2 regions of the Geobacillus sp. TFV-3 genome follow, and region 1 is predicted to be linked to the other one. Evidence: a T-box and tRNA genes for the amino acid it is inferred to sense, from the RefSeq annotation. Region 1 holds a T-box; the other holds one or more tRNA genes.
What was found. A T-box is a leader RNA that pairs with one kind of tRNA and senses whether it is charged. The one in region 1 lies ahead of thrS (threonine--tRNA ligase), so its partner is inferred to be a tRNA-Thr.

Region 1 (4,386 bases):
TGATCGTCTACGTGCCCGAGCTGTTTCGCGAGATGAAACATTCGCTTCAAGATCAAACGATGAGCGAAAAGCTTGATTATATCAAAAAAGTGCCGGTGCTGATGCTCGATGACCTTGGAGCGGAGGCGATGTCGAGCTGGGTGCGCGACGATGTGCTCGGCCCGATCTTGCAATACCGGATGTTTGAAAACTTGCCGACGTTTTTCACGTCGAACTTTGATATGCAGCAGCTCGCCCACCATTTGACGTATTCGCAGCGCGGTGAAGAAGAGAAGGTGAAGGCGGCGCGCATTATGGAGCGAATCCGCTATTTGGCCTATCCGATTGAAATCACTGGACCGAACCGCCGGCAATAGCGGTCGGCGGCAGCGAACGGCGCCTGAGGAAGGGGCGCCGCTTTTTTTGGGCGCGCAGCGTCTGTCAGCCCGATGACCTGCGAGCTTCTGTGCGCTGTTTTTCGTGTTTCTAGTCTAAACAGCCCGTTGTCCCCATATATATAAACCAAGCATTCCTTTCGGGCTAAAGGGGGGGACAGCGGGTGATCGAAATCCATTTTGACGAGGCAAGCGAGGCGGAAAAATTGGTTGGGCTGCTATATCACCGGCAACCGGATGACGGTCCGCTGTTTCATGCCGCTTATGACGGGAACAAAACCGTGGCGGTTTACATACAGGGCGAGGAGAAGCGTGTGCTTGAGGAGCATATCATCCCAGCTATGACGGCGTTTATGCAGGAGGTGATAGAAGACCGGCTGCTGCTATCCATCATTGCCAATATTTTTTATTTCCGCGACGTCGAAGAACAGCAGCAAATTTTGGCCCTCGCTCATTCGTTTTTGGACGGCGAGCGGCGCGATTACCGGAAAAGCGCGGCGTTTGCCGTCTCGCGCACCGTGATGCTGCGCGACGCTTTTGCCTCCTTTTTGCGCGACGGCTTGTCGTTTTCGTTTTCATCGTTCATCACGTTCCGGTTAAAGCCGTATATGGAGCGCCTCCAACATTATGTCGAGCTCGCGATTGATGAATACAAGCTCGAGCAGGAGTATCAAAATTTTGTGCAAATGCTGCGCGACTGCCTGGCTGGCCGGACCCCGCAATGGCCGCGCCTGTATTTGGTGCACGATCCGCCACACTTCGTATTTTACGACAGCGAGCGGCGGGAGCTGTCGGCGGTGGAAGTGAGACAGTTGATCGATCGCCATCTCGTCTTCAGCCAGCCGATGTATATTGATGCATCGGTGCTCGCTCCGCTTGTTTCGCTCGCTCCAGCGGAAATTGAGCTGTACACCGATCATCCGGATGACGGCATGGTGCAGACGCTGCAAAACGTGTTTCAAGAACGGCTGATCGTCTGCCGCCGCGCCGATTTTTCCCATTTGTTTACCGCCAACGCTGGAAATGGGGGAGAAGCTTGATTTTTCCTGCTGTTTTCGCTATAATGTCGTCATGAATAGGAATGAACAAAAGCGATGACGAGGACATGGGCGCATTTTTACGGTTTCCAGAGAGGGAAGGCAGCGGCTGGAACCTTCCTAACACGAAAAATGCGCTTACCCCCTCAGAGCTGCGGCAGTGAACGGAACGCTCAGTAGTTGCCGCCGGTTTTCGGCCGTTATGCGTGTTGAGCCATGGCATGGCGAGGCGATGCCATGGGAAGAAGGGTGGAACCACGACGAAAACTCGTCCCTTTGTGAGGGAGGAGTTTTTTTATTTTTCATCATCACGACGAAGGAGTGATTACCGATGCCAGATGTGATTCGCATTACGTTCCCGGACGGGGCGCAAAAAGAGTTTCCAAAGGGGGCGACGACGGAAGACATCGCTGCCTCGATCAGCCCGGGGCTGAAGAAAAAAGCGATCGCCGGCAAACTGAACGGCCGGTTTGTTGATTTGCGCACACCGCTTCACGAAGATGGCGAGTTGGTCATCATCACCCAAGACATGCCGGAGGCGCTTGACATTTTGCGCCATAGCACCGCCCACTTAATGGCGCAGGCGATCAAGCGGCTGTATGGCAACGTCAAGCTCGGCGTCGGTCCGGTGATTGAAAACGGCTTTTACTATGATATCGACATGGAGCATAAGCTGACGCCTGACGACCTCCCGAAAATCGAAGAAGAAATGCGCAAGATTGTCAAAGAAAATTTGGACATCGTCCGCAAAGAAGTGAGCCGCGAAGAAGCCATCCGGCGGTATGAAGAAATCGGCGATGAGTTGAAGCTTGAGTTGATCGCCGATATTCCGGAAGGCGAGCCGATTTCGATTTATGAGCAAGGCGAGTTTTTCGACCTTTGCCGCGGCGTGCACGTGCCGTCGACCGGAAAAATCAAAGAGTTCAAGCTGCTCAGCATCTCGGGGGCCTATTGGCGCGGCGACAGCAACAACAAAATGCTGCAGCGCATCTACGGCACGGCGTTTTTCAAGAAGGAAGACTTGGACCATTATTTGCATCTTCTCGAAGAAGCGAAAGAGCGCGACCACCGGAAGCTTGGCAAAGAGCTTGAGCTGTTTATGACGTCACAAAAAGTCGGACAAGGCTTGCCGCTTTGGCTGCCGAAAGGGGCGGCGATTCGCCGCGTGATCGAACGGTACATCGTCGACAAAGAAGTGGCGCTCGGATACGATCATGTCTACACACCGGTGCTTGGCAGCGTCGAGCTATATAAAACATCGGGCCATTGGGATCATTACAAAGAAAACATGTTCCCGCCGATGGAGATGGACAACGAAGAACTTGTTCTTCGTCCGATGAACTGCCCGCACCATATGATGATTTACAAAAGCAAGCTGCACAGCTACCGCGAGCTGCCGATCCGCATCGCGGAACTTGGCACGATGCACCGCTACGAAATGTCTGGAGCGCTGACCGGCCTGCAGCGCGTCCGCGGCATGACGCTCAACGACGCCCACATTTTCGTGCGCCCGGACCAAATCAAAGACGAGTTCAAGCGCGTTGTCAACTTGATTTTGGAAGTCTATAAGGATTTCGGCATTGACGAATACTCGTTCCGCTTGTCTTACCGCGATCCGCATGACAAAGAAAAATATTACGACGACGATGAAATGTGGGAAAAAGCCCAGCGCATGCTGCGGGAAGCCATGGATGAGCTTGGGCTTGACTACTACGAAGCGGAAGGGGAAGCGGCGTTTTACGGGCCGAAGCTCGATGTGCAAGTGCGCACGGCGCTCGGCAAAGATGAGACGCTCTCAACGGTGCAGCTTGACTTCCTATTGCCGGAGCGCTTTGACCTCACTTACATCGGCGAAGACGGAAAGCCGCATCGTCCGGTCGTCATCCATCGCGGCGTCGTCTCGACGATGGAGCGGTTTGTCGCATTTCTCATCGAGGAGTATAAAGGGGCGTTCCCGACATGGCTCGCCCCGGTTCAAGTCAAAGTGATCCCCGTGTCGCCGGAGGCGCACCTCGATTACGCGTATGACGTGCAGCGGACGTTGAAAGAACGCGGCTTCCGCGTTGAAGTCGATGAGCGCGACGAAAAAATTGGCTACAAAATCCGCGAAGCGCAAATGCAAAAAGTTCCGTACATGCTCGTCGTCGGCGATAAAGAAGTGTCTGAACGAGCGGTCAACGTCCGCCGCTACGGTGAAAAAGAAAGTCGGACGATGGGGCTTGATGAGTTTGTTGACTTGCTTGCTGCTGATGTACAGGAAAAACGGACAAAATCAGGGAAAGCATAATGAAGAACCCAACAGGCGAAACTCGAGGGCAACAGACAGAATGAAGGCAAAAACGATGGCGACGGCCAAAGTCATGAGCGGGTTCAAGAGCAGAGAAAGCGGCGAAGTGTCGTGCCGCGAGGAACAATAAAACATTTTCTCTTGCCAATTCGACGTCAATCCGCTATAATAAGTGACGTTGTGTTTATCAAGATCCGCTCCTTGACATGCCATCGCCAAGGTGGTATAGTGTATAAAGTGGAATGATTGCTTGTTTGTAACAAAAGCAGAAGCACCCCGCTTCTCACCTGACCGACGCCAAGACGGCTGTTGGCAGGTTGTTACGGTTCGTCAATGCGAGTGTAAGGACGTACTGCGCGGGTGCTTTGTGCATCTGCGCTTTTTTTGGCTGGAAGTGGGGCTCTGCTGGCAAACAAGCCAGTCGGAAAAAACCTTGGAGGTGGCTCATTATTAGCAAAGATTTTATTATCAACGAACAAATTCGTGCCCGTGAAGTGCGCTTGATCGACCAAAACGGCGAACAGCTTGGCATCAAGTCGAAGCAGGAGGCGCTTGAGATTGCGGCAAGACGCAACTTGGATCTTGTGCTTGTCGCACCGAACGCCAAACCGCCCGTCTGTCGCATTATGGACTACGGCAAATTCCGCTTCGAGCAGCAGAAGAAAGAGAAAGAAGCACGTAAAAAGCA
Region 2 (4,386 bases), 2.0 Mb from region 1:
CTGCCGTTGGAAACGGGAGACTCCCTCCCTGCTTGAACGCTCTCCCGTCTACGCTCACGCGTGGAAGTGGGGGTCTTCTCGGTTTAGGGTGAGAAATAAAAAACGCAATGCCTCGTTCTTTAACGAAACGAAACACTGCGTTGTCCCCAACAATCATAACGTAATTTTGCAACTAACGATAAAGATTATAACAGATTTCTACACACATTGCAAGAAAAAACGCAAAAATCGACAAAACAAATTGTACAAAAAGGCACCAGAATCTCTGGTGCCAGCAACCAGTGACCCGTACGGGATTCGAACCCGTGTTACCGCCGTGAAAGGGCGGTGTCTTAACCACTTGACCAACGGGCCATTATGGCGGAGAAGGCGGGATTTGAACCCGCGCGCCGCAAAACTGCGACCTAACGGTTTAGCAAACCGTCCCCTTCAGCCACTTGGGTACTTCTCCGTAACATGGCTCCGCAAGTAGGATTCGAACCTACGACCTACCGGTTAACAGCCGGTTGCTCTACCGCTGAGCTATTGCGGAATGATCATGACAAATTTCATTAGTTATTATAGCGAATCCTCAGACAATATGCAATGAAACATGGTGGGCCTAAGTGGACTTGAACCACCGACCTCACGCTTATCAGGCGTGCGCTCTGACCAGCTGAGCTATAGGCCCATCAAAAGCGGGTGATGGGAATCGAACCCACGACATCAGCTTGGAAGGCTGAGGTTTTACCACTAAACTACACCCGCATATAATTTTGATTGATATCTCCCACGCTTCCCCTGTGCCCCTTCCTCTGCAAGCCTGTTCGAGGAAGCCAGATGCGTCGGGGCAACTCGCAGCAGATTCGATGATGCGAAGGCTCGTGGCTGCGGTTTTACCACTAAACTACACCCGCAAATATATTGAAGAAAAGGGCGACTAGTGGGAATCGAACCCACGCATGCCAGAGCCACAATCTGGTGCGTTAACCACTTCGCCATAGTCGCCTCGTTCTGGTGCCGGCTGCAGGACTTGAACCCGCAACCTACTGATTACAAGTCAGTTGCTCTACCAATTGAGCTAAGCCGGCATGGTTCAAATACATTTACGCGATTCATCGAGAACAAAACATGGCGGAGGAGGAGGGATTCGAACCCCCGCGCGCCTTGCGGCGCCTCTCGGTTTTCAAGACCGACCCCTTCAACCACTTGGGTACTCCTCCAAAAAAGCAACAATAATAATGGTGGACCTTGTAGGACTCGAACCTACGACCGGACGGTTATGAGCCGTCTGCTCTAACCAGCTGAGCTAAAGGTCCGATAATAGTGGCGGTGGAGGGGATCGAACCCCCGACCTCACGGGTATGAACCGTACGCTCTAGCCAGCTGAGCTACACCGCCACATTCAAGTCAAAAGGTGGAGCCTATCGGGATCGAACCGATGACCTCCTGCGTGCAAAGCAGGCGCTCTCCCAGCTGAGCTAAGGCCCCATGATAAATCGGGAAGACAGGATTTGAACCTGCGACCTCACGGACCCGAACCGTGTGCTCTACCAAGCTGAGCTACTTCCCGACCAAACGCGCTCGAGAGGATTCGAACCCCTAACCTTCTGATCCGTAGTCAGATGCTCTATCCAATTGAGCTACGAGCGCACAAGTGCCGAGGGCCGGACTCGAACCGGCACGGTAGTTACCTACCCCAGGATTTTAAGTCCTGTGCGTCTGCCAATTCCGCCACCCCGGCGGAAGTGGAGCGGAAGACGGGGTTCGAACCCGCGACCCCCACCTTGGCAAGGTGGTGTTCTACCACTGAACTACTTCCGCAAGACGATGAGCCATGGAGGACTCGAACCTCCGACCCTCTGATTAAAAGTCAGATGCTCTACCTACTGAGCTAATGGCTCATAGTTAAGTATACACTCACAACCAACGATGTCCCTTCCTCTACCAGCCCATTCAAGGAAGTCGTATGCGTCGGGACAACTCGAAGCAAATCCGAAGATGCTTCGCTCGTTGCTCTACCTACTGAGCTAATGGCTCATAGTTAGGAAAACACTCTAAGTATTATCTAGCTCTACCTGCCCCTTCCTCTGCCAGCCCATTCAAGGAAGCCAAATGCGTCGGGGCAACTCACAGCGAACTCGAAGATGCAACGCTCGTTACTGAGCTAATGGCTTACGATTTATTTGAAAATAAAGATGCCGGCTGCAGGACTTGAACCCGCAACCTACTGATTACAAGTCAGTTGCTCTACCAATTGAGCTAAGCCGGCACGATATGAATGAGAAAAGTGACTTATTGTTGAGCTTTGTGCCTCTTCCTCTGCCAGCTGATTCAAAGAAGCTGGATGCGTCGAGGCAACTCGCAACTTATTCCATGAAGCGGATGCTCGTCTCTACCAATTGAGCTAAGTCGGCATGCATATCTTAATTATATGGTGGCTCGGGACGGAATCGAACCGCCGACACAAGGATTTTCAGTCCTTTGCTCTACCGACTGAGCTACCGAGCCATATTTTCTTTTCACCATGCTCATTGGTTGCTGTTGTGCCTCTTCCTCTGCCAGCTGATTCAAAGAAGCTGGATGCGTCGAGGCAACTCGAAGCAGATTCAGCGATGTTGAAGCTCGTCTCTACCGACTGAGCTACCGAGCATTATAAAAAATCTAGGTTTGATGAAATGGCGGTCCCGACGGGACTCGAACCCGCGATCTCCTGCGTGACAGGCAGGCATGTTAACCACTACACTACGGGACCATATTGGTTGCGGGGGCAGGATTTGAACCTGCGACCTTCGGGTTATGAGCCCGACGAGCTACCGGACTGCTCCACCCCGCGGCGATAAGAAAGCCAGTAAGTTTTGATAATGCTCTGAGTGTGCTATTCGTTGCCTCTTCCTCTACTAGTTGATTCAAGGAAGTGAGATACTTCGAGGTAACTCGAAGCAGATTCATCGTTGTTGCATCTCAAAGCGATAAACTCATTAAAATGGTGGAGGATGACGGGATCGAACCGCCGACCCCTTGCTTGTAAGGCAAGTGCTCTCCCAGCTGAGCTAATCCTCCACGGGGTTGCCTAGCAGCGACCTACTCTTGCAGGGGCGCTGGCCCCAACTACCATCGGCGCTGGAGGGCTTAACTTCCGTGTTCGGGATGGGAACGGGTGTTTCCCCTCCGCCATAGCCACTAGGCAATGATCATCAACTTATGGACAATCCTTATTATATCCATCCTGTTGGATTTGTCAACAGGATGTTCATTCCTTCAAAACTAGATAACCGTCGGAAGAAGCCGCAAGCCTGCGCTTTTCGTTGTCCAGCTCCGGCTCGCCGCCGCTCGGGGTCAAATAACCTTCGCCTTCGGGATGTGAACATCCCTGCAGGCGAAGAACATTTGCCCGTCGCGGCGAAACGCTCGCCTCCGCTTTTCTAATTAGGTCAAGCCCTCGATCGATTAGTATCCGTCAGCTCCACGTGTCGCCACGCTTCCACCTCGGACCTATCGACCTCGTCATCTTCGAGGGATCTTACCCGCTTCACGCGGTGGGAAATCTCATCTTGAGGGGGGCTTCACGCTTAGATGCTTTCAGCGCTTATCCCGTCCGCACATAGCTACCCAGCGGTGCCCCTGGCGGGACAACTGGTACACCAGCGGTGCGTCCATCCCGGTCCTCTCGTACTAAGGACAGCTCCTCTCAAATTTCCTCCGCCCGCGACGGATAGGGACCGAACTGTCTCACGACGTTCTGAACCCAGCTCGCGTACCGCTTTAATGGGCGAACAGCCCAACCCTTGGGACCGACTACAGCCCCAGGATGCGATGAGCCGACATCGAGGTGCCAAACCTCCCCGTCGATGTGGACTCTTGGGGGAGATCAGCCTGTTATCCCCGGGGTAGCTTTTATCCGTTGAGCGATGGCCCTTCCATGCGGAACCACCGGATCACTAAGCCCGACTTTCGTCCCTGCTCGACCTGTCCGTCTCGCAGTCAAGCTCCCTTGTGCCTTTGCACTCTCCGAATGATTTCCAACCATTCTGAGGGAACCTTTGGGCGCCTCCGTTACCTTTTGGGAGGCGACCGCCCCAGTCAAACTGCCCGCCTGACACTGTCTCCCACCCCGCTAAGGGGTGCGGGTTAGAATTTCAATACCGCCAGGGTGGTATCCCACCGCCGCCTCCACCGAAGCTGGCGCTCCGGCTTCCCAGGCTCCCACCTATCCTGTACAAGCGATACCAAAATTCCATATCAGGCTGCAGTAAAGCTCCACGGGGTCTTTCCGTCCTGTCGCGGGTAACCTGCATCTTCACAGGTAGTATAATTTCACCGGGTCTCTCGTTGAGACAGCGCCCAAGTCGTTACACCTTTCGTGCGGGTCGGAACTTACCCGACAAGGAATTTCGCTACCTTAGG

Region 2: it has a tRNA-Thr gene. The T-box ahead of thrS (threonine--tRNA ligase) is inferred to sense a tRNA for this amino acid. The anticodon was not compared.

The regions. Positions count from the first base shown of each region.
Region 1 is NZ_MPSP01000001.1:813,963-818,348, forward strand. Features, by position in the region: gene dnaI (primosomal protein DnaI) at 1-356, shown strand, start outside; gene ytxC (putative sporulation protein YtxC) at 539-1,414, shown strand; T-box leader at 1,460-1,690, shown strand; gene thrS (threonine--tRNA ligase) at 1,743-3,698, shown strand; ribosomal protein L20 leader region at 3,956-4,089, shown strand; gene infC (translation initiation factor IF-3) at 4,145-4,386, shown strand, end outside.
Region 2 is NZ_MPSP01000001.1:2,813,513-2,817,898, forward strand. Features, by position in the region: tRNA gene BJQ97_RS14205 (tRNA-Glu) at 283-354, opposite strand; tRNA gene BJQ97_RS14210 (tRNA-Ser) at 359-451, opposite strand; tRNA gene BJQ97_RS14215 (tRNA-Asn) at 458-532, opposite strand; tRNA gene BJQ97_RS14220 (tRNA-Ile) at 594-670, opposite strand; tRNA gene BJQ97_RS14225 (tRNA-Gly) at 677-747, opposite strand; tRNA gene BJQ97_RS14230 (tRNA-His) at 915-987, opposite strand; tRNA gene BJQ97_RS14235 (tRNA-Thr) at 995-1,070, opposite strand; tRNA gene BJQ97_RS14240 (tRNA-Ser) at 1,112-1,202, opposite strand; tRNA gene BJQ97_RS14245 (tRNA-Ile) at 1,222-1,298, opposite strand; tRNA gene BJQ97_RS14250 (tRNA-Met) at 1,307-1,380, opposite strand; tRNA gene BJQ97_RS14255 (tRNA-Ala) at 1,398-1,470, opposite strand; tRNA gene BJQ97_RS14260 (tRNA-Pro) at 1,479-1,552, opposite strand; tRNA gene BJQ97_RS14265 (tRNA-Arg) at 1,559-1,632, opposite strand; tRNA gene BJQ97_RS14270 (tRNA-Leu) at 1,638-1,723, opposite strand; tRNA gene BJQ97_RS14275 (tRNA-Gly) at 1,729-1,803, opposite strand; tRNA gene BJQ97_RS14280 (tRNA-Lys) at 1,811-1,883, opposite strand; tRNA gene BJQ97_RS14285 (tRNA-Thr) at 2,179-2,251, opposite strand; tRNA gene BJQ97_RS14290 (tRNA-Phe) at 2,415-2,490, opposite strand; tRNA gene BJQ97_RS14295 (tRNA-Asp) at 2,659-2,734, opposite strand; tRNA gene BJQ97_RS14300 (tRNA-Met) at 2,739-2,815, opposite strand; tRNA gene BJQ97_RS14305 (tRNA-Val) at 2,967-3,042, opposite strand; rRNA gene rrf (5S ribosomal RNA) at 3,051-3,167, opposite strand; rRNA gene BJQ97_RS14315 (23S ribosomal RNA) at 3,410-4,386, opposite strand, start outside.